Linked DNA regions of Aquabacterium sp. OR-4. The protein of the gene in region 3 interacts with the protein of the main gene of each other region in a pairwise test. Links are inferred from orthologs where the notes say so. Each region holds a gene or a part of one and is shown on either strand. Other genes may lie near its edges. The genes, in order: rplL, N4G63_RS06095, dnaE and dnaQ.

The links.
Region 1: the proteins of dnaE (region 3) and rplL interact in binary tests that used the Escherichia coli proteins (3 or more experiments, as listed by UniProt). The link is inferred for Aquabacterium sp. OR-4 from one-to-one orthologs.
Region 2: the proteins of dnaE (region 3) and N4G63_RS06095 interact in binary tests that used the Escherichia coli proteins (3 or more experiments, as listed by UniProt). The link is inferred for Aquabacterium sp. OR-4 from one-to-one orthologs.
Region 4: the proteins of dnaE (region 3) and dnaQ interact in binary tests that used the Escherichia coli proteins (3 or more experiments, as listed by UniProt). The link is inferred for Aquabacterium sp. OR-4 from one-to-one orthologs.

Annotation. Positions count from the first base shown.
Region 1 is NZ_JAOCQD020000001.1:732,578-735,515, reverse strand. It holds rplL (50S ribosomal protein L7/L12), read right to left. Parts: upstream 1,690-2,938; coding sequence 1,312-1,689; downstream 1-1,311. Other genes in the region: rplA (50S ribosomal protein L1), read right to left, coding at 2,586-2,938; rplJ (50S ribosomal protein L10), read right to left, coding at 1,747-2,271; rpoB (DNA-directed RNA polymerase subunit beta), read right to left, coding at 1-992. UniProt on the Escherichia coli protein: The binding site for several of the GTPase factors involved in protein synthesis (IF-2, EF-Tu, EF-G and RF3). Is thus essential for accurate translation.
Region 2 is NZ_JAOCQD020000001.1:1,428,496-1,436,253, reverse strand. The notes cover bases 2,841-5,692. They hold N4G63_RS06095 (pyridoxal phosphate-dependent aminotransferase), read right to left. Parts: upstream 4,938-5,692; coding sequence 3,744-4,937; downstream 2,841-3,743. Other genes in these bases: N4G63_RS06090 (CysB family HTH-type transcriptional regulator), read right to left, coding at 4,966-5,692; N4G63_RS06100 (hypothetical protein), read left to right, coding at 2,841-3,707. In the rest of the region: N4G63_RS06115 (phosphotransferase family protein), read right to left, coding at 1-151; N4G63_RS06110 (Crp/Fnr family transcriptional regulator), read right to left, coding at 222-926; N4G63_RS06105 (class II aldolase/adducin family protein), read left to right, coding at 1,066-1,839; more of N4G63_RS06100, read left to right, coding at 2,151-2,840; more of N4G63_RS06090, read right to left, coding at 5,693-5,931; N4G63_RS06085 (sirohydrochlorin chelatase), read right to left, coding at 5,928-6,368; LPS export ABC transporter permease LptG, read right to left, coding at 6,365-7,474; LPS export ABC transporter permease LptF, read right to left, coding at 7,471-7,758. UniProt on the Escherichia coli protein: Shows aminotransferase activity with methionine and histidine as substrates, and to a lesser extent also with phenylalanine.
Region 3 is NZ_JAOCQD020000002.1:1,010,629-1,019,620, forward strand. The notes cover bases 4,713-8,798. They hold dnaE (DNA polymerase III subunit alpha), read right to left. Parts: upstream 8,477-8,798; coding sequence 4,913-8,476; downstream 4,713-4,912. Other genes in these bases: N4G63_RS16800 (ComEA family DNA-binding protein), read left to right, coding at 4,713-4,782; N4G63_RS16810 (DUF799 domain-containing protein), read right to left, coding at 8,564-8,798. Also shown: N4G63_RS16780 (glycosyltransferase family 9 protein), read left to right, coding at 8-955; N4G63_RS16785 (glycosyltransferase family 4 protein), read left to right, coding at 1,001-2,071; N4G63_RS16790 (glycosyltransferase), read right to left, coding at 2,010-3,296; N4G63_RS16795 (DUF5672 family protein), read left to right, coding at 3,498-4,349; more of N4G63_RS16800, read left to right, coding at 4,342-4,712; more of N4G63_RS16810, read right to left, coding at 8,799-8,992. UniProt on the Escherichia coli protein: DNA polymerase III is a complex, multichain enzyme responsible for most of the replicative synthesis in bacteria. This DNA polymerase also exhibits 3' to 5' exonuclease activity. The alpha chain is the DNA polymerase catalytic subunit.
Region 4 is NZ_JAOCQD020000002.1:907,674-915,449, forward strand. What follows is about bases 2,702-5,571. They hold dnaQ (DNA polymerase III subunit epsilon), read right to left. Parts: upstream 4,569-5,571; coding sequence 3,834-4,568; downstream 2,702-3,833. Other genes in these bases: N4G63_RS16335 (NAD(P)/FAD-dependent oxidoreductase), read right to left, coding at 2,702-3,293; N4G63_RS16355 (GNAT family N-acetyltransferase), read right to left, coding at 4,578-5,078; lgt (prolipoprotein diacylglyceryl transferase), read right to left, coding at 5,090-5,571. Outside these bases: N4G63_RS16320 (glycosyltransferase family 2 protein), read right to left, coding at 1-122; N4G63_RS16325 (lysophospholipid acyltransferase family protein), read right to left, coding at 189-1,034; N4G63_RS16330 (MipA/OmpV family protein), read right to left, coding at 1,093-1,935; more of N4G63_RS16335, read right to left, coding at 1,932-2,701; more of lgt, read right to left, coding at 5,572-5,914; N4G63_RS16365 (TIGR04438 family Trp-rich protein), read right to left, coding at 6,056-6,310; N4G63_RS16370 (c-type cytochrome), read left to right, coding at 6,431-6,736; N4G63_RS16375 (3'-5' exonuclease), read left to right, coding at 6,965-7,453; acs (acetate--CoA ligase), read right to left, coding at 7,602-7,776. UniProt on the Escherichia coli protein: DNA polymerase III is a complex, multichain enzyme responsible for most of the replicative synthesis in bacteria. The epsilon subunit contain the editing function and is a proofreading 3'-5' exonuclease.

The DNA.
Region 1 (2,938 bases), on a different replicon or contig from region 3:
AGCGCTTCGGTCAGCTCGTCATTGGCCTTGGCAATGATCTCGCCGGTGTCGCCGTCGACCATGTTGCGGGCAATGATGCGGCCCACCAGGAAGTCTTCGGGCACCGAGATGAACTGCGTGCCGTTGGCCTCGAGCTGCTTGACATGGCGCGCGGTGATGCGCTTGTCCTTCTCGACGATGACCTTGCCTTCCTTGTCGGTGAGGTCAAAGCGCGCCACTTCGCCCTTCAGGCGCTCGGCCACGAACTCCATCTGCGCACCCGCGTCCATCAGGCGGAAGGTGTCGAAGTCGAAGAAGTGGGCGAGGATCTGCTCCGGCTTCATGCCGATGGCCTTGAGCAGGATCGTCACCGGCATCTTGCGGCGGCGGTCGACGCGGAAGTACAGCACGTCCTTCGGGTCGAACTCGAAGTCGAGCCACGAGCCACGGTAGGGAATGATGCGGGCGCTGAACAGCAGCTTGCCGCTGGAGTGCGTCTTGCCCTTGTCGTGCTCGAAGAACACGCCCGGCGAGCGGTGCAGCTGCGACACGATCACGCGCTCGGTGCCGTTCACGATGAACGAGCCGTAGTCGGTCATCAGGGGCACCTCGCCCATGTAGACCTCCTGCTCCTTGATCTCCTTGACCACCTTGGCCGGCGAGGCCTCACGGTCATAGATGATCATCTGCAGCTTGGCGCGCACGGCGGCCGCAAACGTGAGACCACGCTGCTGGCACTCGCGCACGTCGAACGGCGGCTTGGCAATGTTGTATTCGATGAACTTCATCTCGACCATGCCGTTGTGCGACACGATCGGAAACGCCGACAGGAACGCGGCCTGCAGGCCTTCGGGCCGACGCTTTTGCGGCGGCAGATCCTTTTGCAGGAAGGCGACATACGCCTCGCGCTGCATGGTCAGCAGATAGGGAACCTTGAGCACGCTCACGCGCTTGCCGAAGCTCTTGCGGATACGCTTGCGTTCGGTGTAGCTGTAGGGGGTTGCTTGCGCCATGGAAACTCCGTGTCGACGACGCACACCGGGGCCGAAGGTGTGCGTCACGTCGGCGACTGGCTCTCGCGGGGTGGCGTCGCGACGATTGCGACGGCCCGAAAGCTTGGTGGCTGGCCACTACCAGCCGCTGGCGGACAACCCCGGCATTGCACCGGAGCCCGACCAAACCGGTTCTCTGCAGTCGGATCAGAGAACACTTGGAAAAGCCTTGCAGGATAACCTGCCCGGCGTTTCCAGGTGCTCTCCGGGGAAAACCCGGAAAGCGCGAAAAGCCGGCCCGGGTTGCCCCGGGGCCAGCCTGTCGACGGATGGGCCGTGATTACTTCACTTCGGCCTTGGCGCCGGCTTCCACCAGCTTCTTCACAGCGGCTTCGGCGTCGGCCTTCGGCACGGCTTCCTTGACGTTCTTCGGAGCGCCGTCCACCAGGTCCTTGGCTTCCTTCAGGCCCAGGCCCGTCAGTTCGCGCACGGCCTTGATGACCGAAACCTTCTGGGCGCCGGCTTCGAGCAGCACGACGTTGAATTCGGTCTTCTCTTCCACGGCAGCAGCAGCGCCACCGCCACCGCCGGCGGCCGGGGCGGCCATCGCAGCGGCGGACACGCCGAACTTCTCTTCAATGGCCTTCACCAGGTCATTGAGTTCCATGACGGTCATGCTGTCCATCGCGGCCAGGAAAGCGTCTTTGTCGAATGCCATTTTGGTCTTCCTTCAGTCGGAAAAAATTGGGTAGGTTCAGTAGCGGTGTGGCGCGATTCAGGCGGCCGGAGCTTCGGCTGCCGGCGCTTCGGCGCCGCCACCCTTCTGCTCGGCGACAGCGGCGATGACGCCGGCCATGCGCTGAATCGGCGACTTCAACAGGCCGGCCACCTGGGCGATCAGCACTTCGCGGCTCGGGATGGAAGCCAGGGACTTGAGCCCGTTGACGTCCAGTGCCTTGCCGGCGTACGCGCCGCCCTTGATGATCAGCTTGTCGTTGCCCTTGGCAAAGTCGGCGATGACTTTCGCCGCGGCCACCGGATCAGCGGAAAAACCGTAGATCAGGGGACCGGCCATGGTCTCCGCGGCCACCTCGAACGGGGTGCCGGCGACGGCGCGACGGGCCAGGGTGTTCTTCAGCACGTGAAGATACACACCCTTGGCACGCGCTTCGACGCGCAGCTTGTTCAGGTGTTCGACGGTGAGGCCACGGTACTCGGCCAGCGCGAGCGTCTGGGACTTGGCGGCCTGGGCCGACACGTCCGCGACCACGGCCGCTTTCTCGTTGCGATTGAGACTCAAAGGTCTGCTCCTCACTAAAACGCACCGGTGGCAGGGCTTGATTCGACCCACCCCCGGCGCACCCGGGTTGCAGCGACCAAACCTTCCGGCATCCGACCTTCACCTTGCCCGGGGGCATGGCCAAGACCCAATTCCTTCAGGCGGGACCGCCATCTGCGCTGGCCGCGCGGGACATGTGCCCGGCGATTAGGCAGCCGCAGTCGGCTGCACCAGCGGTCTTGGATGGCCCGCCCACGGCATTGCTGCCCCGGGCGGCCCACCAATCTTGTTCAGCCGGCGCGCAAGACCTTCGCGCCGGCCAGATTCAGCTCGCCTTAGCTGGCGGCGACCGTCTGCAGGTCGACGCGCACGCCGACGCCCATGGTCGACGACACGGCCAGCTTGCGCAGGTACACGCCCTTGCTGGTGGCCGGCTTCGACTTGGTCAGTGCGTCCAGCAGCGCAGCCAGGTTGCCCTTGAGCTTGTCGTTGTCGAACGAGCGGCGACCGATCGTGCCGTGGATGATGCCGGCCTTGTCGACGCGGTACTGCACCTGGCCGGCCTTGGCGTTCTTCACCGCGGTGGCCACATCGGGCGTCACGGTGCCGACCTTGGGGTTCGGCATCAGGCCGCGCGGACCCAGGATCTGGCCCAGGGTACCGACGATGCGCATCGTGTCCGGCGAGG
Region 2 (7,758 bases), on a different replicon or contig from region 3:
TGGGATTGGACTGGCCGCCCTTGAACTGCTCGACCGTCAGCGGCCCGGCAAAGCCGCTCATGTTGGCCGTCAGCCAGCGCTCGAGTGCGGCCAGGTCGAAGGCGTGCGAAGCCAGCACCGGCTGGGTGCCGATGTTCACGCTGTGGTCCATCGGGAAGTCTCCTGTGCCCGTGGACCGGGCGTCTTGGTGTCGAATGAATGGGCCGTCGCGGCCTGCTTGCCTAGCGTTCGGCGATGGTCAGCAGCTTGTCGCGCGACAGCACCACCAGACGGGTGGGTTCCACGCGCACCGCACCCTCGCGCTCGAAGCCCTTGAGCTCTTGATTGACGCGCTGGCGCGAGGCGCCCAGCAGCTGCGCCAGGTCTTCCTGCGCCAGCTGCAGGCCGATGCGGATCTCTTCGCCCTGCGGGATGCCGTAGCTCTTGGCCAGCAGCAGGATCTGCTTGGCCAGGCGCGCAGCCAGCGGCTTGGTGTTGAGATCCTCGAACTGGTTGAACATCAGGCGCAGGCGCCGGCAGTTCAGGCGCAGCAGCGCGTCGTACAGCTCGGTGTGCTGCGACAGCAGTTCCTTGAAGTCGGCCTTGCGCACGCACAGCAGCGTGGTGTCGCCATGGGCATCGGCATCGTGGGTGCGCGGCAGGCCGTCGAACAGCGCGATGTCGCCGAACCAGGTGCCCGGCTCGCAGTAGGTGAGGGTGACCTGCTTGCCCGACAGGGACACCAGCGACACCCGCACCGCGCCGCGTGCAACGCCGATCCAGTCTTCGGCCGGGCTGCCCCGAGTGGCCAGCGGAGCGCCGTCGCTCAAACGCCGCACATAGGCTCTCGACAGGATGGCATTGCGCAGGGGCTGGGAGAGCTTGGAGAACCACGCACCGCATTCGATGTTCTGTCGCTCTTCGATTGTAAGAACCGGGGTATTCATGGCTTGTCCCAGGCGCGACAACGGCGCCATCATGCAAAGCCTATTGTCTATGCAGCCATGCTGCAGCGCAGCCGTCGCAAACGACGATTCCGCACAGGCCGGATCGTGCGAGCGAGAACGACAGATGGAGACCCCACCCATGCCGACACGCCAGCTCGAGATCCCCAGCCGCCGCCACCAGATGACACCCGAGGAATGGCAAGCCCGCGTCGATCTGGCGGCAGCCTACCGGCTGGTAGCACTGTTCAAGTGGGACGATCTGGTGTTCACCCACATCAGCGTGCGCGTGCCCGGCAGCGAGGACCAGTTCCTGATCAACCCCTACGGCCTGCTGTTCGAGGAGATCACCGCTTCCAGCCTGGTGAAGATCGACCTGCAGGGCAACAAGGTCGAGGAGTCGCCGTTTCAGGTCAACCCGGCCGGCTTCACCATCCACAGCGCCGTGCATGCGGTGCGCCACGACGCCCAGTGCGTGATGCACACGCATTCGCTCAACGGCGTGGCGGTATCGGCGCAACAGGGCGGCGTGCTGCCGATCTCGCAGCAGTCGATCTTCGTGCTGTCCAGCCTGGGGTATCACAGCTACGAAGGCGTGGCCCTGCGCGACGACGAAAAGCCGCGGCTGCAGGCCGACCTGGGCCAGCACAGCTACCTGATGCTGCGCAACCATGGCCTGCTGACCGTGGGCGGCAACGTGGCCGAGGCCTTTCTGGCGATGTACGTGTTCGAGGCCTGCTGCACGATCCAGGTTCGGGCGCAGGCAGGTGGCGGTGCGCTGATCCCGGTGCACCCCGAAATCATCGGCAGCGCCAAACAGCAGTCGGCCCAGGCCACGCGCGGCATGGGCGGCAGCCTGGTGTGGCCCAGCCTGCTGCGTCGGCTCGACCGCCAGATGCCCGGCTACGACCAATGAGCCCGGCGGCTTGAGCAGCCGGCGCGGGCAGGCCGGCCGCGCCGGCGCCATCCGACACGCCGTGCGCAGCTTGCCGGGCAGCCGCCGGGCCTGGCCAGATGACGGGCCGGTGCAGGGCCGGTGCAGCAAGGGGGCTTGGCAGGGCCCCGGGCCAGGGGGCTGTGAAGCGTCTGGCGCGGGCCGGATGGGGCCAACCCGCATGCTAGAGTGCCCGCCATCCGCCGATGGCCCTCCAACCCGCCGCCCGACCCGCAGTACTCCGCATGGCGCGCCGTGTTCACCTTTGCCCTGCGCGTGCCGCATTGCCGCTGTTGCTGCTGTTGCTGCTGGGCCTGTGGCAGGCTGCCCCGGCAGGCGCCCAAGCCGTGCCGGCACTGAGCGCCGCCAGCGCGCCGGTGGCGCCACTGGCGCCGCTGCCCGGGGTGCCGGCCGCCCCCGCCATCACTGCACCCGCGAGCATCACCACGCCGGCGGCTGACAGCGGCGCCGATCTGGCACAACTGCGCACCGAGGTGCGCCAGCAACAGGAGCTGGTGCAGCTGATGCGCCACCGCCTGGCCAATGCCGACACCGCCAGCACCTGGCTGCCATGGGTGGGCCTGGGCCTGGTGTTCAGTCTGGCGCTGGCCGGCTGGCTGGGCCTGCGGCTGCTGCAGCTGCAGCGTGACGGCGCTGGCAGCCAGGCCAGCCGGCGTGAGAGCCGGCCGCCCGACTCGGCATCGCCCTTTGTGGCGCCACCGGTACGCCGGCCGGGCGCCGAAGCCGGCGCTGACCGCGATGCCCGCAGCGACGCCATCAACGCCTTGTTTGCCGATGCCGACGCGGCTGGCCGGGCCTCGGCAGCCGGCTCGCCCACCACCACGGCCGGTGCGATGGCCGCCTACCAGCCTGAGCCCAGCACGCTGACCCGGCCGGCGGTGTCGGTGCCGCGCCCGCCGCCCGATCCGCCATCGCTGTCGGGTGACCTGTCGCTCACCGGTCAGCTGCCCCGCGAGGTCAGCGTGGAAGAGCTGCTCGATCTGGAGCAGCAGGTCGACTTCTTCATGGTGCTGGGGCAGGAGGAATCGGCGGTTGATCTGCTGGTCAGCCACATCCGCGGCACCGGTGGCACGAATGCCTTGCCCTACCTGAAGCTGCTCGAGGTTTACCGCCTGCAAGGCCGTGCCGATGCCTACGAGCGCACGCGCAGCCGCTTCAACCTGCGCTTCAACGCCTATGCGCCCGAATGGTCGGCCGAGCCCGATGCCGGCCGCCTGCTCGAGGACTACCCCGGCGTGATCGAGCGTCTGCAGCGCCTGTGGTCGAACCCGCTGGATGCGATGGCCGACCTCGAATCGATGCTGTTCCGGCGCGACCAGGGTGAGCTGTTCGACCTGCCGGCCTACCGCGAGGTGCTGCTGCTGTACGCGCTGGCGCGCGATCTGCATGAGCAGCAGCCCGTGTCGGGCACGCCGGTGGATGTGCTGCTGCCGCTGGACGACGAGCAGCAGGAGACCACATCGCCACGGCCGCACCTGGGCCTGTTCTCCGACGAGGCCCTGGGTGGGCGCACCGCCGAGTGGGCGCGCAGCAACGAGCGCGGCGGCAGCCAGCGCCTGGCCGAACGGCAGGCCGAGCGGGCCCAGGATCGCCCGCTCGAGCGGCCGCACGACCGCACGATGGCGATGCGCACCCCCGATCTGCCACCGCCGCGCATCGATCTCGACATGGCGCTCGACATCGACCTGAGCGAGTTCTCGCCGCCGCCGCGCGAGTTCACGCAGCCGGCGGCGTTCAACGACGTGGACCCGCGCAGCTCGGACTTCGCCGATTTCGACGATCCGCCGCAACTGCCCACCACACCCACCGTGCCCACCCGGCGCGGCTGAGCGCCGCGTGCCGGCGGGCCAGCGCGCCAGCCAGGTTCAGATGCGGGCCAGCCGCGCCAGCGCGGCGTTCAGCGTGTCGTCGCGCTTGGCATAACAAAAGCGCACCAGGCCCTGGTTGCGGCCGTCGCCGTAGAAGGCCGACAAGGGGATGGCCGCCACGCCGATCTCGGTGGTGAGCCAGCGGCAGAACTCGGCCTCGGGCAGCGCGCTGATGGCGCTGTAGTCGACCACCTGGAAGTAGCTGCCCTCGCTGGGCAGCAGCCTGAAGCGGGTGCCGGCCAGGCCGGCGCGGAACAGGTCGCGCTTGGCGCCGTAGAAGGCCGGCAGTTCGAGGCAGGGCCTGGGGTCGGCCATGTAGCGGGCCAGGCCGTGCTGCATCGGCGTGTTGACCGTGAACACATTGAACTGGTGCACCTTGCGAAACTCGGCCATCAAGGGCGCCGGGGCGGCCACGGTGCCCACCTTCCAGCCGGTGACGTGGTAGGTCTTGCCGAAGCTCGAGATCACGAAGCTGCGCGCCGCCAGCGCCGGGATGCGCGAGGCGCTGGCATGCGGCTCGCCGTCGTAGACCATGTGCTCGTAGACCTCGTCGCTGATCAGCAGCACCTCGGTGGGGGCCAGGATCTCGGCCAGACGCTGCATGTCGGCCTGGCGCCAGATGCTGGCGCTGGGGTTGTGCGGCGAGTTGACGATGATGGCCCGCGTGCGCGGCGTGATGGCCGCGGCGATGGCGTCGAAATCGGGCCTGAAGCTGCCAGCCTGCAAGGCCACCCGCACCACCACGCCACCGGCCAGCTCGATGTTGGGCACATAGCTGTCGTAGTTGGGCTCCAGCACGATGACCTCGTCACCCGGCCCGACGATGGCCAGGATGGCCGTCAGGATGGCCTGGGTGGCGCCGGCGGTGACCGTGATCTCGCTGGCCGCGTCGTAGCGGTGGCCGTACAGCGCCTCAATCTTGGCCGCCATGGCCTCGCGCAGCGGCGCCACGCCGGCCATTGGCGGGTACTGGTTCAGGCCCTCGGCCATGGCCTGCTGCACGCAGCCCAGCAGCGCGGGGTCGCAGTCGAAATCCGGAAAACCCTGGCCCAGGTTGACCGCGCCATGCTCGGCCGCCAGCGCCGACATCACGGTGAAGATGGTGGTGCCCACCTGGGGCAGGCGGCTGGGCGGCTGGGGGGTGTGCAGACGCACTGGCAAAGGGGTGGGCAGGGGGGCGGCAGCGGTCATGGCAGGCGGGGCTGGGGTGGGGCAGGGCTCAGAGCTGGTAGTCGGCGGCGGCCTCGCCGCCCGGGCGCTCGGCCATCGCGCGTTCGATCATCGAGCGGCTCAGGCGCTCGGACAGCAGGGCCGCAAAGGCAAAGACGAAGTGGCGCAGGTAGGCGCCGCGCTTGAAGGCCACGCGCGAGGTGTTGGTGCCGAACAGGTGGCCTGCCGGATGCACCACCAGGCCGGCGCTGGCATCGGCCGAATCGCTGCGCACGGCCATCTCGGCCACCACGCCCACGCCCATGCCCAGCTTCACGTAGGTCTTGATCACGTCGGCGTCGATGGCTTCGAGCGCGATGTTGGGCTTGAGCCGGGCGCGGGCAAAGGCGGTGTCGATGCGTGTGCGGCCGCTGAAGGTGGGGTGGTAGGTGACCAGCGGCTCGGCGGCCAGCTGCTCCAGCGTGGGCCGCTCCACGCCAGCCAGCCTGTGGTCGGCCGGCACCACGATCACGTGCTGCCAGTCGTAGCAGGGCAGGGTCACGATGTTGGGATGCTCGGCCAGCGCCTCGGTGGCCAGGCCGATCTCGGCCACGTCGTCGATCAGCATGCGCGCCACATCGGCGGGCGTGCCCTGGTGCATCTGCACCTGAACTTTCGGAAACTGCCGCCGCAGCTGCGCCACCGGTTCGGGCAGCACATAGCGCGCCTGCGAGTGGGTGGTGGCGATCGACAGCGTGCCGGCGTCCTGCTTGCTGAACTCGTCGCCGATGCGGCGCAGATTGGCCACCTCGCGCATGATGATCTCGATCGACTGCAGCACCAGCTGGCCCGGCTCGGTGACACGCTTGAGCCGCTTGCCGTGGCGCGCGAAGATGTCCACGCCCAGCTCCTCCTCGAGCTCGAGAATGGCCTTGCTGATGCCAGGCTGCGAGGTGTAGAGCGCCTTCGCTGTCTCGGTGAGGTTGAGGTTGCGGCGCACCGCCTCCTGCACGAAGCGGAACTGGTGCAGGTTCATCGCAGCACGATTTCCGGCAGCGCCTGCGCATCCAGGGCCACGGCGGCCATGGCCTGCACCACGGCATCGGCCTCGCCCACGGCGCGGCGCAGCTGCCACTGCACCTCGGGATGCTCGGCCTGCAGCTGGCTCACCAGGGCCGGCAGGTCCTTGCGCACATGGCCGCCGGCGCCCAGGAACAGCGGCACGATCTGCACCGTGCGGCAGCCCGCCGCCGCCAGCTGTGCGCCCGCAGCCAGCAGGCCCGGCTGCATGAACTCGAGAAAGGCCAGCGCCACGCGGCTGGTGGTGGCCGCCTGGCCGTCGGCGGCCGGCGCCTCGCCGCGTGCCGCGCGGCACTGCCGCGCCACGGCCTCGAAGGGGCGCGCCCACAGGGGATCGCGCGCGCCATGGGCAAACAGCAGCAGGCCGCCAGCGGCAGAAACGTCGGTGTTCATCGGTACCTCACCAGCCATGCAAAGGCCGCCATCGAAAGCAACAGGTAGAGCAGGCTGGGCGTGGCCGCCACCAGCCAGGGGGTCCAGTGGCGCAGCATGCCCAGGTGACCGGCGGCGTTGTTCAGCAGCACGAAGCTGATGCCCAGCATGATGCCGCCGAACACCTTGAAGCTCACGCCGCCGGCGCGGGCATGCAGGTAGGCAAAGGGCAGGGCCAGTGCCACCATCACCACGCAGGCCAGTGGGTACAGCGCCTTTTTCCAGAACTGGATCTCGTGGCGCTGCGCGTCCTGCGACTGGTCGGCCAGGTGCCGGGTGTAGCGCCACAGGTCGAGCGTGGACATGGTCTGCACCGGCAGCAGCGCGGCGGTCACCACGGTGGCCTGCAGGCCGCTGGGCCAATCAAGTGCGGCATGGCGCCGGCTTTGCACCGTGCTGCCGCGGCCGGCGGCCTCGGGCGTGGGCCAGTCGGTGCGCTCGGCCTGGCGCAGCTGCCAAAGGCCCTGGTGCACCGTGGCCTCGGCGGCCTCGGTGCGGCTGCGCAGGCGGCCCTGGTCATCGAACTCGAAGATGCGCACGCCGCGCAGCTCGCCCAGGCCGGCCACCGCCTGCACATTGACCGACACCGCGCGCTCGCCCTCGGGCGTGGCCCGTCGCTCTTTCAGCCAGGCGCCGGTGCGGCCCAGGCTCACCGCACGGGCGCCGGCCTTCAGGGCCACCGCCTGGCGCTCGGTGTGCGGGGCCAGGTAGTCGCCGACGCCAAAGGTCAGCAGCGCAAAGGCCACGCCGGGCACGGCCAGCAGGCGCAGTGCGCGCACCGGGCCCAAGCCGGCGGTACGCAGGATGGTGAATTCTGATGACTGCGCCAGCCGGGCCATGGCGTAGATCGTGCCGATCAGCACCGCGATCGGAAACAGCTCGTAGAAGTGCCCTGGCACCTGCAGCAGCGTGCGCAGCGCGGCCACCCCCAGCGAGTAGCCGTTGCGGCCCACGTCCTCGATCTCGTCGACGAAGTCGATGAAGAAGAACAGGCTCAGAAAGGCCACCGCCACGAACACCACCGACCAGCCGATGTCGCGGTACAGCAGGCGCCGCACGGTCTTCATGCGCAGGCTCCAGTGGCCCGGCCGCTGCCGCCGCGCGAGAAGCGGGCGCGCCACACCGTGGCATGGTCGCGCCACCAGATCAGCGACAGCGCCAGCGCGAACACGCCGCCGTGGATCAGGGCCAGCGCCGTGCCCATGCCCAGGCGGCCGCTGGCCACCCACGATTGCGACAGGTTGATCAGGTTGAAATAGGCCACGAAGCTCAGCAGTGCGAACAGCAGGTTCCAGTTGGAGGCCCGGCGCGGCTGCGTGGCCGCCAAGCCGATGCCCAGCAGCAGCAGATT
Region 3 (8,992 bases):
GCCCTGCATGCCCCCTCGTCCGCTGATCGTCCGCCTGCGCAACTGGGTGGGTGACGTGATCCTCGGCGTGCCGGCCCTGCAGCTGCTGCAGGCCCATGGCTACCAGCCGGTGCTGGTGGGCAAGGGCTGGGCCCGGCCGCTGCTGGCCGGCCAGGGCTGGCCCACCCATGGCCGCCCGGGCAAGCTGGGCGAGCGGGTGGCCCAGCTGCGCGCCTTGCGCACCGAGGCCCGCGCGCTCGACCCCGGCTTTGACCGCCGCGACAACGCACTGGTGCTGCCCACCTCGTTCTCGGGCGCGCTCGAGATGCGCCTGGCCGGCCTGCGGGCCGTGGGCTATGCGCAAGAGGCCCGTGGCCTGCTGCTCCGGCGCGCCGAGCCCATCACCTATGGCGGCCATGCGCTCACCAGCTACTGGGAGCTGGCCTGCCGCTTTCTGCGCATCGAGCAGGCGGCGCCGGCCCGCATCGGCCTGGCCACCGCGCCGGCCGACCAGGCGGCCGCCGACGCCCTGCTGGCCGCGCGCGGCATCCGTCCCGGCTTCATCGTCATCTGCCCCTTTGCCGGCGGCCTGTTCGAGAAGCAGGACAAGACCTGGCCGGCCTTTGCCGACTACACCCGCGCACTGCATGCGGCGCTGGCCGGCACACGCGACATCGTGGCCTGCCCGGGCCCGGGCGAAGAAGCCATCCTGGCCCAGCACCCCGGCGTGCTGAGCCTCGAAGGCGTGAAGCTGGGCGTCTACGGCGGCCTGCTGCGCCGCGCCGGCCTGGTGGTGAGCAACGACACCGGCCCGGCCCACCTGGCCGCCGCGGTGGACGCGCCGGTGCTCAGCGTGCTGGGCCCCACCAAACCCGAGCAGTGGGCACCCTGGGGGCCCACGGTGCGGGTCTTGCGCCACTGGCCGCGCTGGCCCACGGTGGACGAAGCCCTGCAACAAACCCTGCCACTGCCATGACCCCGCACCGCACCGCCCCTGGCCTGGCACCGCCAGGCGGCCACCATGGCTGAGCTGCGCCACATCGGCCTGTGCCTGGGCCGGCTGGAAACCTGGCACGACGGCCTGGGCGAGGTGTCGCGCCGCCTGGGCGAGTACCTGGCCGCCCAGGCGCCGGCGCTGCGTGAAGAAGGCATCGCCCTTCACGTGCGCCTGCCGCAGGCGCTGCACGGCTGCTTTGGCGACGGGCTGCACTACATCCCCACCCACACCTGGCAGCGCCTGCCGCACTGGGGCGCGCAGCGTTTCGACCTGTGGCACACCATCCACCAGCACATCCGGCTGCGCGCGCCGATCGGCACGCGCCAGCGCCTGCTGACGGTGCACGACCTGAACTTCGTCTACTCGAAGGCGCCGCGCAAGGTGCCGAAGTACCTGCGCAAGCTCACCCGCCTGTGCCAGCGCCAGACCGCGCTGGTGGCCATCACCCGGCATGTGGCCGACGACATGCAGCGCCATCTGGCCCTGGGCCTCGGCCTGGCGCCGCAGGTGATCCACAACGGCGTCAGCGATCTCAGCAGCGCGCCGCGCGAGCCGCTGCCCGACGCGCCGCGCCCGGGCTACCTGCTGCACCTGAGCCGCATGGCCGCGTCCAAGAACGTCAAGGCCCTGCTCGAGCTGGCCAGCGCCATGCCCGGGCAGGCCTTCGTGTTTGCCGGGCCGCGCTCGGTGGATTCGGAGCAGCTGCGCGGCGAGATCCAGCGCCGGGGCCTGGGCCATGTGCAGCTGATCGAGAACGTCAGCGAGGCGCAGAAGGCCTGGCTGTTCGCGCACTGCCGCGGCTTCCTGTTTCCGTCGCTGACCGAGGGCTTCGGCCTGCCGCCGCTGGAGGCCATGCAGTTCGGCAAGCCGGTGTTCCTGTCGCGCCTGACCTCGCTGCCCGAGGTGGGCGGTGCGGTGGCCTACTACTTCGACCGCTTCGACGGCCCGGCGATGCGCACCGTGGTGCAGGACGGCCTGGCCGACTTTGACCAGCCCGGCCGCGTCGACGCCGTGCTGGCCCACGCCCGCAGCTTCAGCTGGGCGCGCTGCGGGCAGGCGTATCTGGCGCTGTATCGGCAGCTGCTGGCGCGTTAGCGGCCACGGCCACGGCCGCCGGCGCTGTCGGCGGTTCGCCCAGCATGGCCTGCACGGCGGCACGCACCCGCGCGCCCACCACCGGCCATTGAAAGCGCGCCGCCACGGTACGTGGCCCGGCCTCTGACAGGCGGGTGTACAGCGCCGCATCGGCCAGCAGCCGGCGCAGTGCCGCCGCAAAGTCATCGCGCGGCAGCACCTGGATGCCGCTGCCGTCCAGCGGCTCGAAGCCGCGCGCACCCAGTGGCGTGGCCAGCACCGGCAGGCCGTACTGCAGGTAGTCGAACAGCTTCATGTTGATGCCGGAGCCCAAACGCACCGGGTTCAGCGCAACGTCGGCCGCCGCCAGCTCGGCATCGAGCGCGTCCACCGGCCCCACCGCCTCGACGCCGGCGGCCAGCGGCCCCAGCGCATGCGCGCAGCTGCCAACGATGCGAAAACGCCAGCCCGGCAGGGCCGGTGCCAGGTGGCCGGCGATCCAGCGCGCCGCCTCGTCGTTGGGCGGGTGGCTGGAGCCGACGAACAAGGCCACCGGCGCGGCCCCGGGCACCCGGCCGCCACCGCACCGGGCTTTCGCCGCGGCCGCTGCAGCAGCCGTGGGTGCCGTGGTGCAGCCCTTGCTGCCCACCACAAAGCGGTCCATCGCCAGACCGGCGGCGGCCAGCTGCTGCGCGTCGGCCGCGGTGCAGCACAGCACCAGCTCGGCGTGGCGCACGATGTCGGCCTCGGCCGCCTGCACCCGGCGCACCAGGCGATCGGCCAGCCAGCCGGCGCGACAGCTGCCGCGCTTGAGCACGGCCTCGACGTTGTGGGCGTCGTAGACCAGCCTCACGCGGCGCCGCTGCATCAGCTGCGCCACCGCCGGCCACAGCCAGGGGTGGGCCAGCACCAGCACATCACCGTCGGCGCAAAGCGACTCAAGGCGCCGCGCCAGCGCGTGGTTGTGGCCGCAGCACAGCAGTGCGGCCAGGTCGCCATCGGCGCGGCCCAGCCACGGCGCCAGCCAGCGCGCCAGGCGCCGCTGCCGCCAGGCGATGGGCACGGCGCAGCCGAGCAGGTACTGACCGTCGTGCTGCAGCGCCTGCAGGCCGGCGGCGTGGCGCTCGGTCCACAGCAGCGTGGTGGGCCACTGCCGCGCCAGCTCCAGCGCCAGCCCCAGCACGGCCTGCTGACCGCCAAAACGCGCGGGCAGCACCGGAAAGTGGTTGACGACCAGAACACGCATCGGGCAACGCGGCCAGCGGCAGACGCCACCGCAACGGCAGGGCGCACAGCACGCCACGTGAACCATTGTGAACGCCGGCCAGGCGCACGGCATGACAGCCCCCACATGCCGCCCCCAGGAGTGGGTGGAGGCCTGCGCCCCCTCCAAGCGCGGGCCATCGCTCAGACTGCGCTCATTTCTTGTCGACAATGGGGCCTGACCATGAGCGCCACCGCCCCCCGCCTGCAACTGCCCGAAGTGACCCTGGTGTGCGTGGACATGGGCCTGCCGGCGGCCAGCCTGGCCGCGTTGCAACATTGCATGCGCCTGGCCGACTTTGGCGAGGTGCTGCTGTTCACCGACCCCACGCAAGTGCAGGATGCGCCGCGCGAGGTGCACCTGCGCGGCCTGCAGCTGACCGACGCGCGCAGCCATGCCGAGTTCATGCTCGAGGAGCTGGCGCCGCACGTCTACACCAGCCATGCACTGATCGTGCGGCACGACGCCTTTGTGCGCGACGTGGCGCAGTGGAACCCCGACTTCCTGCTCTACGACTACATCGGCGCGCCGATGCGTGGCGTGCCGGCCGCCTGCTCGGTGGGGCATGGGGCGTTTTCGCTGCGTTCACGGCGGCTGCTGGCGGCGCTGCGCAAGGCCGGCGTGGCGGCCGATCATGCCGACGACCTGGCGATCTGCCAGACCCATCGCCGCCACCTGGAGCTGGTGCACGACATCCGCTTTGCGCCGCCCGAGATGGCGCTGCGCTTCTCGCAGGCCTGGCCCGCCGAAAGCATGGCGAGCTTCGGCTTCCAGGGCCTGCAGCATCTGCCGCAGGTGCTGCCGGCCAAGGCCTTGCGGGCCCTGGTGGCCCAGCTGCCCGATGCCCTGCTGCAGGGGGCCGATGGCCTGGCGCTGTGCGCGGCCATGGTCAGGGCCGGACAGCTCGACGGCGCGGCCGATATCCTGGCCGCGCGGGGCCGCGATGGCCGTCGCGATCTGCGTTCCCTGGCCGTGCGCGCACAGCTCGCGGTGGCACGTTGGCACCATCGGCGACAATCGGCGTTCCATGCCTGAACGCGAACCCACCCGAAGCCGCGCCAGCGGTGCCTCCATCGACCTGGCCACCCCCACCCGAGCACGCCGTCCGCGCCGTGCCGCAGCGCCGCCCGAAACCGCCGAACCGTCCGATCTGCCCGTGGCCGCCAATGCGCGCACCGTGTGGCGCGGCGACATGGCGGTCTGGCTGGATGCGCTGTGCGCGTCGGTCAAGCCGCTCGAAATCAACAACGCAACGCTCGAGGCCTTGCTGGCCTGCGAGGGCCTGGCCGGCGGCCTGGCCGAGCGCGTGGTGTCTGCGCGCAGCACCACGCCCTTCACCGACTGGTCTGACCTGATGCGGCGCGTGCGCGGCATCGGTGCACGCCTGGCGCGCCGCCTGTCCGAATCGGGCGCCACGGTCAACGGCGTGCACTACGCCGGCGCCCCCACGCGACCGTCGGTGTCCTGACCCAGCAGGGCGCTTGAGCGCACGTTGTGCGCCCCTCATGCGTCCTCATGCGCCCATCGGTGTGCCCCGGCAACGGGCGCACACCCGCAATCCAAAAGGGCCCGCCTTGCGCGGGCCCTTCTTCATCCGGTCAGGCCTCGTAGACGATGGCCGCGCGGCCTTCACCGGCCAGCGCACGCACCCGCGCCAGCGCCTCGTCGCAGGGCCAGATGCGGGCCGCGTCGCCCAGCTCCAGCTCGGCCTCGGCGCCGGGCCGCCGGAGCTTCAGACGCAGCATCAGGCCCTGGGTGATCTCGCCCTGCTCGGTGCTTTCGCGCCGCGCCGGCCAGGTGGTCACCAGTTCGTCCAGCAGGCGCGGGTCGCGCTCGGCGGCGCTGCCGTCGAGCGTGAGGCTCAGCCAGCGGCCAAAACGCGCGCGCGCCGCGGCCAGGCCCCACACCGCCTGCACATTGCAGCGCAGGCCGCCGCCATTGAAGCGGTCGGTCTGCACCCGGCCCTGGATCAGCAGCAGTTCGTCGTCCTTCAGCAGGTCTTTCGCGCTCTCGATCAGGGCCTCGTTGGCCACGCACTCGATGCTCTCGGTCTTGTCGTCGAGCTTGAAGATGGCCACGCGGCCGCGCTGGCCGTTGATGAAGCGCAGGTCGCTGACGATGCCGGCCACCAGCTGCGGATCGCGGCTGTCCACCAGGTCGGCCACCTGGCGCTTGCAGAAGCGCCGCACCTCGGGCTCGCACTCGTCGAACAGGTGGCCCGAGAGGTAGAAGCCGATGGCCGTCTTCTCGTGCGACAGGCGCTCGCGCACGCCCCAGGGCGCGGCGGCCACCAGCGGCGGCTCCTGCGCATGCGAGCCGTGGCTGTCGTCGTCGAACAGGCCGCCCTGCGAGGCATTGGCCACCTGGGCCTCGGCAAATTCAAAACCCAGGCCCACGCTGGCCAGCAGGCGCGAGCGGCCGCGGTCGGTGTCGGCGCAGGCGGGGTCGCGCTCGATGCTGATGAGATCGAAGGCGCCGGCCTTGATCAGCGCCTCGACCACCCGCTTGTTGACGCGCTTGCGGTCGACGCGGGCGCAGAAGTCGAAGAAGCTGAGGAAGGGGCCGCCCTCGCTGCGTGCCTCGACCAGCGCCTCGATCGCGCCCTGGCCGGTGCCCTTGATGCCGCCCAGCGCATAACGAACCCGCTTGTTGTCCACCGGCTCGAAGCGCCAGGTGCCGGTGTTGACATCGGGCGCATCGAAGGCGATGTTGAAGAGCTTGGCATCGTTGAGCAACACCTTGAGCTTGTCGGTGTCGTCCATCTCGATGGTCATGTTCGCGGCGTAGAACTCGGCCGTGAAATGCACCTTCAGCCAGGCCGTGTGGTACGCCAGCAGCGAGTAGGCGGCGGCGTGGCTCTTGTTGAAGCCATAGCCGGCAAACTTCTCCATCAGGTCGAACACCTCGTCGGCCTTCTCGGCCGGGATGTCCTTCTTGGCCGCGCCCTCGCGGAAGATCTGGCGATGCTGCGCCATCTCCTCGGCCTTCTTCTTGCCCATCGCGCGGCGCAAGAGGTCGGCGCCGCCGAGGCTGTAGCCGCCCAGGATCTGGGCGCTCTGCATCACCTGCTCCTGGTAGACCATGATGCCGTAGGTCTCACCCAGCACCTGGCCCAGCAGCGGGTGCGGGTACTCCACCACCTCCTTGCCGTGCTTGCGCGCCACGAAGCTGGGGATCAGGTCCATCGGGCCCGGGCGGTACAGCGCGTTCAGCGCGATCAGGTCTTCCAGCCGGCTGGGCCGCGCCTCGCGCAGCATCTTCTGCATGCCGGTCGATTCGAACTGGAACACCGACTCGGTGAGGCCTTCGGAGAACAGCTTGTAGACACGCGGGTCATCGAGCGGCAGGGTCTCGAAGCTGAAGTCCTTTTGCGCCGGATGGCGGCGCACGATGAAGTCCTTGGCCAGCTCCAGGATCGTGAGCGTGGCCAGGCCCAGAAAGTCGAACTTGACCAGGCCGATGGCTTCGACGTCGTCCTTGTCGTACTGGCTCACCGCCGAGTCGCTGCCGGGCTGCTGGTACAGCGGGCAGAAGTCGGTGATCTTGCCCGGCGCGATCAGCACGCCACCGGCATGCATGCCGATGTTGCGCACCATGCCTTCCACGCGCATGGCCAGCTTCAGCAGCTCGGCCACCTCTTCGTCGGTCTTCTCGCGCTCGCCCAGCTCGGGCGCCTCGTGGCGCGCGTAGATGGTGGGGTCCTTGTCGGGGTTGTAGCCCTCGGGCACCGGGGCCAGCGTCACGCTCTTGCCCGGCGGCGCCGGGATCAGCTTGGCGATGCTGTCCACATGGCCGAAGCCCATGCCCAGCACACGGCCGATGTCGCGCAGCGCGGCCTTGGCGGCCATGGTGCCGAAGGTGGCGATCTGGCTGACGGCCTGGCGGCCGTACTTGTCCTTCACATAGTCGATCACCCGGTCGCGGTTGCCCTGGCAGAAGTCGATGTCGAAGTCGGGCATCGACACGCGCTCGGGGTTCAGGAAGCGCTCGAACAGCAGGTTGTAGTGCAGCGGGTCCAGGTCGGTGATCTTCATCGCATAGGCCACCAGCGAGCCCGCGCCCGAGCCCCGGCCGGGGCCCACCGGGCAGCCGTTGGCCTTGGCCCACAGGATGAAGTCCGACACGATGAGGAAGTAGCCCGGGAAGCCCATCTTCAGGATGGTGCCGATCTCGAACTCCAGCCGCTCGACGTAGCGCGGGCGCTCGGCATCGCGCTTGGCGGCATCGGGAAACAGCTGCCGCAGCCGGTCTTCGAGACCCTCGAAGCTGGCCTGGCGGAAGTAGTCGCCCATCGGCATCGGCGTGCCGTCGGCCATGAGCGGCGTCGGAAAGTCGGGCAGGTAGAACTTGCCCATCTGCAGCGTCAGGCTGCAGCGCTGCGCGATCTGCAGCGTATTGGCCAGCGCCACCGGCAGGTCGGCCCACAGCGCGGCCATCTCGGCCTGGGTCTTGAAGTACTGCTCGCGGGTGAAGCGCTTGATGCGCTTGGGGTTGGCCAGCGTCTCGCCGTCGGCCACGCACACCCGCGCCTCGTGGGCCTCGAAGTCTTCCGGCGCCGCAAACTGCACCGGGTGGGTGGCCACCACCGGCAGCCCCAGCTCGGCCGCCAGCGGCACGGCGGCGCGCACATGGGCCTCGTGGTTGGGCAGGCCGCCGCGCTGCAGCTCGAGGTAGAAGCGGCCCGGAAACAGCCCGGCCAGGCGCCGCGCCTGGTTTCGCGCGCGCTCCACATCGCCGGCCAGCAGGGCCATGCCCACGGCGCCCAGGTCGGCACCCGACAGCGCGATCATCCCGCCGCCCAGCTCGGCCAGCCACTCCCACTTGACCCAGGCCTGGGCGCGCTGGGCATTGAGCACCCAGCTGCGGCCCAGCAGCTCGCTCAGGTTGAGGTAGCCCTGGCGGCTTTGCACCAGCAGCAGCAGGCGGCTGGGGAGCTTGTCGGTGCCCTCGGGCTCGAGGAAGACATCGGCGCCGATGATCGGCTGCACGCCCTTGCCACGGCAGGCCTTGTAGAACTTGATCGCGCCGAACAGGTTGCTGAGGTCGGTGATGGCCAGCGCCGGCTGGCCATCGGCCTTGGCCAGCGCGGCGGCGTCATCGACGCGCAGCGTGCCGTCGACAACGGAATATTCGGAGTGGGTGCGCAGGTGGACGAAGGGCATGCGGCATTGTAGGAAGCCCCCCGCCCTTTGAGCCGCCCTGACGCAGCCCGGGGCCGGCCCGGGCACGGTCCGGGCAGCCCACGCGCGTTACCGGGCCGCCGTGGCCGCCGGGTCGGGCCGGCGCGGGCCGGGCAGGACGCCGTTGGGCATCGGCACCCCCAGCAGGCGCTGGTTGGCGATGGCCGCATAGCCGAAGCTGGCGTCGGTGACGGTGTTGAGCACCTGCTCGACCACCGCCTTCACCAGCAGGCCCACCAGGCCGCCCTGGTTGCTGTTGCTCTGCTCGGCCGACGAAGCGGTGGCCGCGCCCTGCCAGATCTGCACACCGCTGCGCAGGTCGACGATGCGGCCTTCCACCGTGACGCGGGTTTCGCTGCCCACCACCTGGTAGCGCGTGCCGTACTGCTTGACGCGCAGGTAGACCGCGGCGTCGGCACCGAAGATCTGGCGCAGCCGGGCGGTCGACACCTCCTGGATGTCGGCCGGCGTGCTGAGGCCGTTCTCGCGGAAGGTGTC
Region 4 (7,776 bases), 100 kb from region 3 along the record:
ACCGGGGCCCAGCGCTGGCGCGCGGCGCGCACCGTGTCAAGCAGCAGCCGGCCGGTGTTGTAGCTGGGAATCAGCACCAGGTGGCTGGTGCTGGGCACAGGTTCGGGCACCAGGGCCGACATGGCAGGCGGCACGGCAACGGACACGGGAGAAGTCATCGGCGAGGCAGGAGGGGCGTGTCAGGCCCGTCAGAAAGTCGGGGGCGCGGGTTCGCCCCCCGGGGGCGGCATCTGCACGCCGTTGCGGAAATAGGCCTCCAGCTCGCGCAGCTGGGCGGCGGCGTCGGCCTGGGGCATGAAGCGCCGGCCCAGCCGCACGCGAAACACGATCGGCAGCGGTGGCAGCCGCCACAGCGGCCAGCCCTTGCCGAGGTAGGGGCTGGCGGTGTCGATGAACACCGTCTGGATCGGCGCGCCCGACAGCTTGGCGATCAGGGTCACGCCGGGGCGAAAGGCGTTGAGCGGGGCCTCGGTGGTGCGGGTGCCTTCCGGAAACATCACCAGCTGGCCACCGCGCTGCAGGTCGGCCACGGCCAGGCGGATCATCGTCAAGGGCGCGGCATTGCTCACATAGCGGGCCAGGCGTGCGCCCGAGCCCAGGAACACGTTGTCCAGCAGGCTGGCCTTCATGATGCAGGCACTGCGCGGCAGCCGCGCCACCAGCATCAGCGCGTCCAGCATGCTGGGATGGTTGGCCACGATCACCAGCCGCGGCTCGTCGCGCAGCGCATCCAGCACCTCGGCCTCGAGCCGCAGCATGCCGCAGGCGCGCGCCACGGCCCAGAACAGCCGGTAGCCATGGGCGATGCCGGCGCGGCCGATGCGCTGGCCCCAGGCCGGCGGCAACCACAGCAGCGGCAACGCCAGCAGGTTCCAGAACAACGAGATCGCACCCAGCAGCAGCAGCAGCAGGTACAGCAGCAGCAGGGCCGGCAGGCGCAGCAGCAGCCCCGGCTGCCGTTGCGGCGGCATCGGCGGGCTCGCAGCCGGTCGGCCGGGCACCGACACGTCCACCGGCGGTGGCAGGCGGGTCACGCGGCGGCCCTCCGGCGAAGGCGCGGCACGCCGGGCGCGGGGCAGCGGCCGGGCCGTGTCATGGTGCGGCCTCCACCTGGCTGGCCGACTGCGCGAAGACCCAGGACACGGCCACACCGCCCGACCACTGCTGGCGCTGGCGCAGCAGCGGGCTGGCGCCAAAGCTGGCGCCGTCCAGGCTGTCGAACTTGATGAAGGCGCCCATCCAGCGCCGGCCATCGCGCCGCGACAGTGCGCTCAAGGCCGTCCAGCCGGCCGCGCCACCGGCGGCCTGGTAGGCCGGGCGGCCGGCACGGGCGTACTCGGGCGGCACGCCGTAGAAGTGCTCGGCCAGGCCACGCCCCTGCCACACCGGGCCGCCCTGCAGGCCCAGGTTCCAGCCGCTGGCCAGCCGGCGGTCGAGGTTGAGGTGCGGCGCCGCCAGCCAGCCCAGCCAGCGCGGCTCGCGCGACACGGTCAGCGCCGCGCGCAGCGGCAGGCGCAGATCGAGCTTCCAGCCCGGGCCCTGCTGCAGCGTCCAGTTCAGATTGGGGCCGATCTCCACCGTCGGCGCCAGATCGGGCATGCCCTCGCGGGCGCGGTTCTCGCGGCTGCGGGTGGGCGCGCTGGCGCCCACGCTGAGGTCCAGGCGCAGCGCCTCGCGGGCCAGCAGCTCGGCGCGGGCGCCTTCGCGATCGGCCTTGAACAGCTGGCCGCGGTAGACCACATACGGCGCCGGCAGCAGCCAGGTGTGCTGCTGGTCGGAGCCGCGGTAATGCGGCAGCTGCAGCACCGCGGCGCCCATGCCCAGCTCCCACAGCGGCTGGCGGCCCTCGGCCCACGCCGGTGCGGCCAGCCCCGGGCCGGCGCCGCAAGCCACGCAGGCTGCGGCCCGCACCACAAGACGCACAGACCGGGTCATCGGGTCTCGAGCAGGGTCTCGCCCTTCAGCGGGCCGACGTCGCGGCTGCGCTGGCGCCGGCGCCACCCGACACGCAGGGTGCGCGGCAGCCGGGCCAGCGACATCAGGCCGTAGATGAGCTTGAGCTTGCGCAGCGCGCCCCAGATCGGCGTGCTGCCGAAGATGTCGCCGGCCAGCAGGCTGAGCAGGGCCTCCTTGACCCGCATCGGGTTCTGCGGGTACATGAACAGGTGGCGCATCACCGGGTTGGTGATGCGCAGGATGAACCACGAGAACTCGCGCGGCCCGTGGCGCATCATGCGTTCGTAGCGGGCGCGCTCGGCCGCGGCCTGGGCCGGCCGGTCGAGCTCGGTGGCCACCAGGTCGGCGCCCTCGAAGGCCGCGTACATGGCCAGGTAGACACCCGACGAGAACACCGGGTCGATGAAGGCGAAGGCATCGCCCAGCATCAGAAAGCGGTCGCCGGTGCAATGCGTGGCGCTGTAGCTGTAGTTGCCGGTGGCATGCACCCGGTCGTCGATCAGCGTGGCACCCTGCAGCCGCTGCTGCAGCAGCGGGCACAGGGCGATGGTGTCGTCAAAGAACTCGCGCAGCGGCTTGTCGCGGCGCTTCAGGTAGCCCGGCCAGCACACCGCGCCAATGCTGGTGCTGCCATCGGCGAGCGGAATGAACCAGAACCAGCCGTGCTCGAACCAGAAGATGCTGATATTGCCCTCGCGCTGGCCTTGCAGGCGCTGCGCACCGCTGAAGTGGCCGAACAGCGCGGCACTGTTGTGGCGCGGGTTCTTGCGCTTGATGTCGAACTGGTTGGCCAGAAAGGTGTCGCGCCCCGAGGCATCGACCACGTAGCGCGCATGCAGCTCGCGCGCGCTGCCGTCGTCGCAGCGGGCGCGCAGCACCACGCCCGCGGGGCAGGCCGGATCGTCAAAGCGGATCTCGTGCACACGGCAACCCTCGATGGCCGTGGCGCCCTGCGCCTGGGCATGCCGGAACAGCAGCTCGTCGAGCTGGTCGCGGCGCACCTGCCAGGCGTAGGGCATCGACTTGTCCCAGGCGTCGGCAAAGTCCACATAGCTGCGGTGCGCGTGGTCGGGCGAGCAGAACTCGACCCCGTACTTGGGCATGCCGATCGCCTCGACCTGCTCGCGCAGGCCCAGCCGGTCGAACAGCGCCACATTGGCCGGCAGCAGCGACTCGCCGATGTGAAAGCGCGGATGATGGGCTTTTTCCAGCAGCACCACCCGGCGCCCCTGCTGCGCCAGCAGGCTGGCAATGGTGGCGCCACCCGGGCCACCGCCAACAACGGCCACATCACAGACCAGCGGTACGGCAGGGCAGGCTTGTTCGGCGTCGGACATCGGCAACTCGGTGGGGCACGGGGATGGGTTGGCACAGCGGCGGCAACGCCGATCCACAGGCCGAAACGCCGACGCGGCAATCCGTGCATCTGCCGTCGGGGCATGCCGCAAGACCAGCGTGCGAAGCCCCGGATTTTGGCAGATCACCAACGGTCGATCGGCCACCCACCCCCGCAAGAACGGGCCGGCCATCCGCCCGGGAGCGCATGCAGCGCACCGGCCATGACGGTGCAGCCGGCCCAGGCGCAACCAGGCGCAACAAGCTGCACGCAAGCCAAAGAAAAAGGCCCCGGCGGCAAAACCGTCGGGGCCTGTTCTTGGTGGGCGGTGCAGGGTTCGAACCTGCGACCCCTGCCGTGTGAAGGCAGTGCTCTACCGCTGAGCTAACCGCCCGGGTGTCTGGCGGGTCAATGCAACGCAATCTGGTGGGCGGTGCAGGGTTCGAACCTGCGACCCCTGCCGTGTGAAGGCAGTGCTCTACCGCTGAGCTAACCGCCCCAGGGTGCGTTGGTCTCTGTTGTCAGAGCCCGGGTGAGCCCGCTATTGTGCCACAAGCCCGGGGGCTTGGGTCAGCACTGTGCGCCAAAGCGTCTTGCCACCGCTGGCCTTGTCCAGATCGGCCAGCAAGGCCTCGTGTGCGGCGCGCTCTTCGTCGGTGGGTTCCAGCACGGTCAGCGTGAACTGGCTGAAGTCGACCGCGGCGGCGCTGGCGGCGGCGGATCCGGGGGCGCCCTCGTCGTGCTGGATGACCAGCGAGTCCTGCCCGCGCGTGAGGCGGATGTAGACCTCGGCCAGCAGCCCGGCGTCCAGCAAGGCGCCGTGGAAGGTGCGGTGGGCGTTGTCGACCTCGAGCCGGCGGCACAGCGCATCCAGCGAGTTGGCCTTGCCGGGAAACATCTCGCGCGCCATCAGCAGCGTGTCGGTCACCTTGCCGGCCATCTGCGCGGTCTTGCCGAGCTTGCAGCGTGCGAACTCGGCGTCGAGAAAGCCGACGTCGAAGGCCGCGTTGTGGATGATCAGCTCGGCGCCGCCGATGAAGTCGACCACCTGCTGCGCCACCTCGGCAAACTTGGGCTTGTCGGCCAGAAAGGCATCGGTGAGGCCGTGCACGCGGATGGCGTCTTCATGGCCCTTGCGCTCGGGGTTGATGTAGAGGTGCAGGGTGTTGCCGGTGAGCCGGCGGTTCTCCATCTCGATGCAGCCGATCTCGACCAGGCGATCGCCGTTGTTGGCCTCGAGGCCGGTGGTTTCGGTGTCCAGGAAGATCTGTCGCATGCCTGCATGCTAGCCGCGTGGCGGCCGGCGGTAGTGGTTGTCGAATTCGCTGCGGCCAACCAGCACGAAGCCGTGGCGCAGGTAAAAGCGGTTGGCGTCGCTGTCGCGCAGCGCGCCCAGGTGCAGCGCCTGGCCGGCCTGGTCGGCCTCGGCCAGCAGCGCGCGCAGCACGGCCGAACCCAGGCCCTGCCCCTGGGCGGCGGGCAGCAGGTACAGGTGATCCAGCCGCCAATGGGCGGCAACGCCGTCGGCAGCCGCCACCGGCCTGACAAGCGCCAGGCCCACGCGCTGGCCGGCCAGCACGATGTGCCGCGCGCAGGCGGCGTCAAAACCTTCGCGCAGGCGGGCGCGGGCACGCTCGAGGTCAAAGCGGCCGATGCGCTCGAGGCTGGCGCGCATGGCGGCCACGCGCAGGCCGGCCATGGCCTGCAGATCGCCCGGCTCGGCCGCCTGCCACTGCCAGTCGATACCCGGCGCCGCGGCGGCCGTGGCCGGGTTGCAGGCCGGCATGGCCAGACGCCTCAGCGCGAGGCCGGCAGCGCTGCCGGCGGCGCGCCACGCCGGGTGGCCCAGGCCCACAGCAGGGCACCGCCGGCAATCATCGGCACGCACAGCCACTGGCCCATGCTCATGCCCAGCGCCAGCAGGCCCAGGTGCGCATCGGGCTCGCGGAAGTACTCGGCGATGAAGCGGAACAGCCCGTAGCCCAGCAGGAACAGGCCCGACACCTGGCCCAGCGCGCGGGGCCGGCGGGCATACAGCCACAGCAGCACGAACAGCAGCAGGCCCTCCAGCGCAAACTGGTAGAGCTGCGAGGGGTGGCGCGGCAGATCGCTGCCCGCCTGCGGAAACACCATCGCCCAGGGCAGCGAGGCATCGGCCTGCCGGCCCCACAGTTCGCCATTGATGAAGTTGCCGATGCGTCCGCTGGCCAGGCCGGTGGGCACGGCCGGCGCGATCAGGTCGGTCACCTCGAGCCACGAGCGCCCGCGCAGGCGCGCAAAGCCGACCATGGCCAGGATCACGCCCAGCATGCCGCCGTGAAACGACATGCCGCCCTTCCACACCGCCAGGATCTCCAGCGGATGGGCCAGGTAGTGGTCGAACTTGTAGAACAGCGCATAGCCGATGCGTCCGCCCAGCACCACGCCCAGCACGCCCCAGAACAGCAGGTCTTCCACGTCGCGACGGGTCCAGCCGGCATGGGCGTACCAGGGCTGGCGCGCACGCGACGCGGCCAGCAGCAAAAACAGGCCGAAGGCCACCAGATAGGTCAGGCCGTACCAGTGGATCTGCACCGGGCCGAGTTCCAGGGCAACGGGATTGAACTGCGGATGCACAAGCATCAAGACGTCTTTCTTGGCGCGGCCGGCGGGCGGTGCCGGCCGGTGCGCGGGTGGGTCGGGCGGCGGATTGTCGCCGCACCCTCGGTGACCTGGCCGGCCGCCAGGCGGCCGCGGCGCCCGGGCCGCGGCGCGGGCCGGGCCTCAGCGTCGGCCGCGGTCGTCGCTCGGGCGCTTCAGGCCCAGGTGCTCGGCCTGCGCATCGCGACGGCGGCGCGTGCGCTCTTCTTCACGGCGCATCGCATTGCGCTGGGTGATGCCGGTCTGGTCGGCAATGGCCCACCACAGCGCGGCCCCGCCGAAGGGCGCCAGCACGGCCCACCAGGGCCAGCCCCACACCGGCCCGACGCCGAGCAGCTTCAACGCCAGCAGCAGCACGCCCAACAGCACCAGGTACATCGCGTGACCTCTTCACAACGCAGCGACCGCTGACAGCCCCGCGTCAACCAGCGGGCCCTAGAATTCGTTGGGGAGACTGTAGCGCAGCCCTACCCGCCCCCGATCCATCGAAAGGACACCATGAACAAGATCGCCCTGATCGCCGCCCTGGCCACCGTTGTGGCCGCCCCGGCATTCGCCAGCCAAGACCTGGCCAACAAGAAGAGCTGCATGGCCTGCCATGCCACCGACAAGAAGCTGGTCGGCCCCGCCTTCAAGGACATCGCCGCCAAGTACGCCAGCCAGAAGGATGCCGTGGCCAAGCTGACCGAGAAGGTGCAAAAGGGCAGCGTGGGTTCCTGGGGCCAGGTGCCGATGCCGGCCAACCCGCAGGTCAGCGCCGACGAGGCCAAGCAACTCGTCACCTGGGTGATGTCGATCAAGTGATCGCCCGTGCTGCGCGCGGCCGGGCCTGAGCGCCAGCCGCCGCCAGCGCAGTAAAAAGCCCCGCATCGCGGGGCTTTTTTTCATGGGTGCGCCCGCCTCGCGCGAGGCCCCCTGGCATGCCCGCAGCACACGGGCTGTGTCGTTTTCAGGCCGGCATGCGTCACAACCTGGCGCCGTGTTGGGCGGATCGGCGTCAGCCCGCGCCCCGCTCGGGTTATGGTCGGGGGCATGGCATGCATCGCCCCGCCCTGCGTGATCGACATCGAGGCCTCCGGCTTCGGTCGCGGCAGCTATCCGGTGGAGGTGGGCTATGCCCACGCCGATGGCCGGGCCTGGTGCACGCTGGTGAGCCCGGCGGCCGACTGGCTGCACTGGGACGACAGCGCCGAGCAGGTGCACGGCATCAGCCGCGCCATGCTCGCCAGCCATGGCCGACCGCCGGCCGAGGTGGCCAGACGCCTGAACGAAGACCTCGCCGGGCTCACCGTCTACACCGACGCCTGGGGCCATGACTACGCCTGGCTGGCGCGCCTGTTCGACGCCGCCGGCACCCCGCAGCGCTTTCGGCTCGAGGCGGTGAGCACCTTGCTGGATGCCAGCCGCATGCCCGATCTCGACCGGTTGCGCCAGCAGGCCTTTCCGGCGCTGGGCATCGTGCGCCACCGCGCCAGCAGCGATGCGCGCGCGCTGCAATGGGCGCTGGGCCAGCTGCGCTGAGCCGATGGCCGCCGCGCCGGCGGCACCGATCAGACCGGCACGAAAAAGGGCGCCGAAGCGCCCTGGGGCCTGAGCCCCCACCGCAGCCGGCGCGAGCCTGCGCGCGGGCCGGGTCCCGGCCTGACGCAGGCGGCGCGAGCGCGGGTGCTCAGTGGTTGTCGCCCAGCTGATCCAGGATGGCCGGGTTTTCCAGCGTGCTGGTGTCTTGCGTGATGGCCTCGTTCTTGGCCAGCGAGCGCAGCAGGCGGCGCATGATCTTGCCGCTGCGGGTCTTGGGCAGGTTGTCGCCGAAGCGGATGTCCTTGGGCTTGGCGATCGGGCCG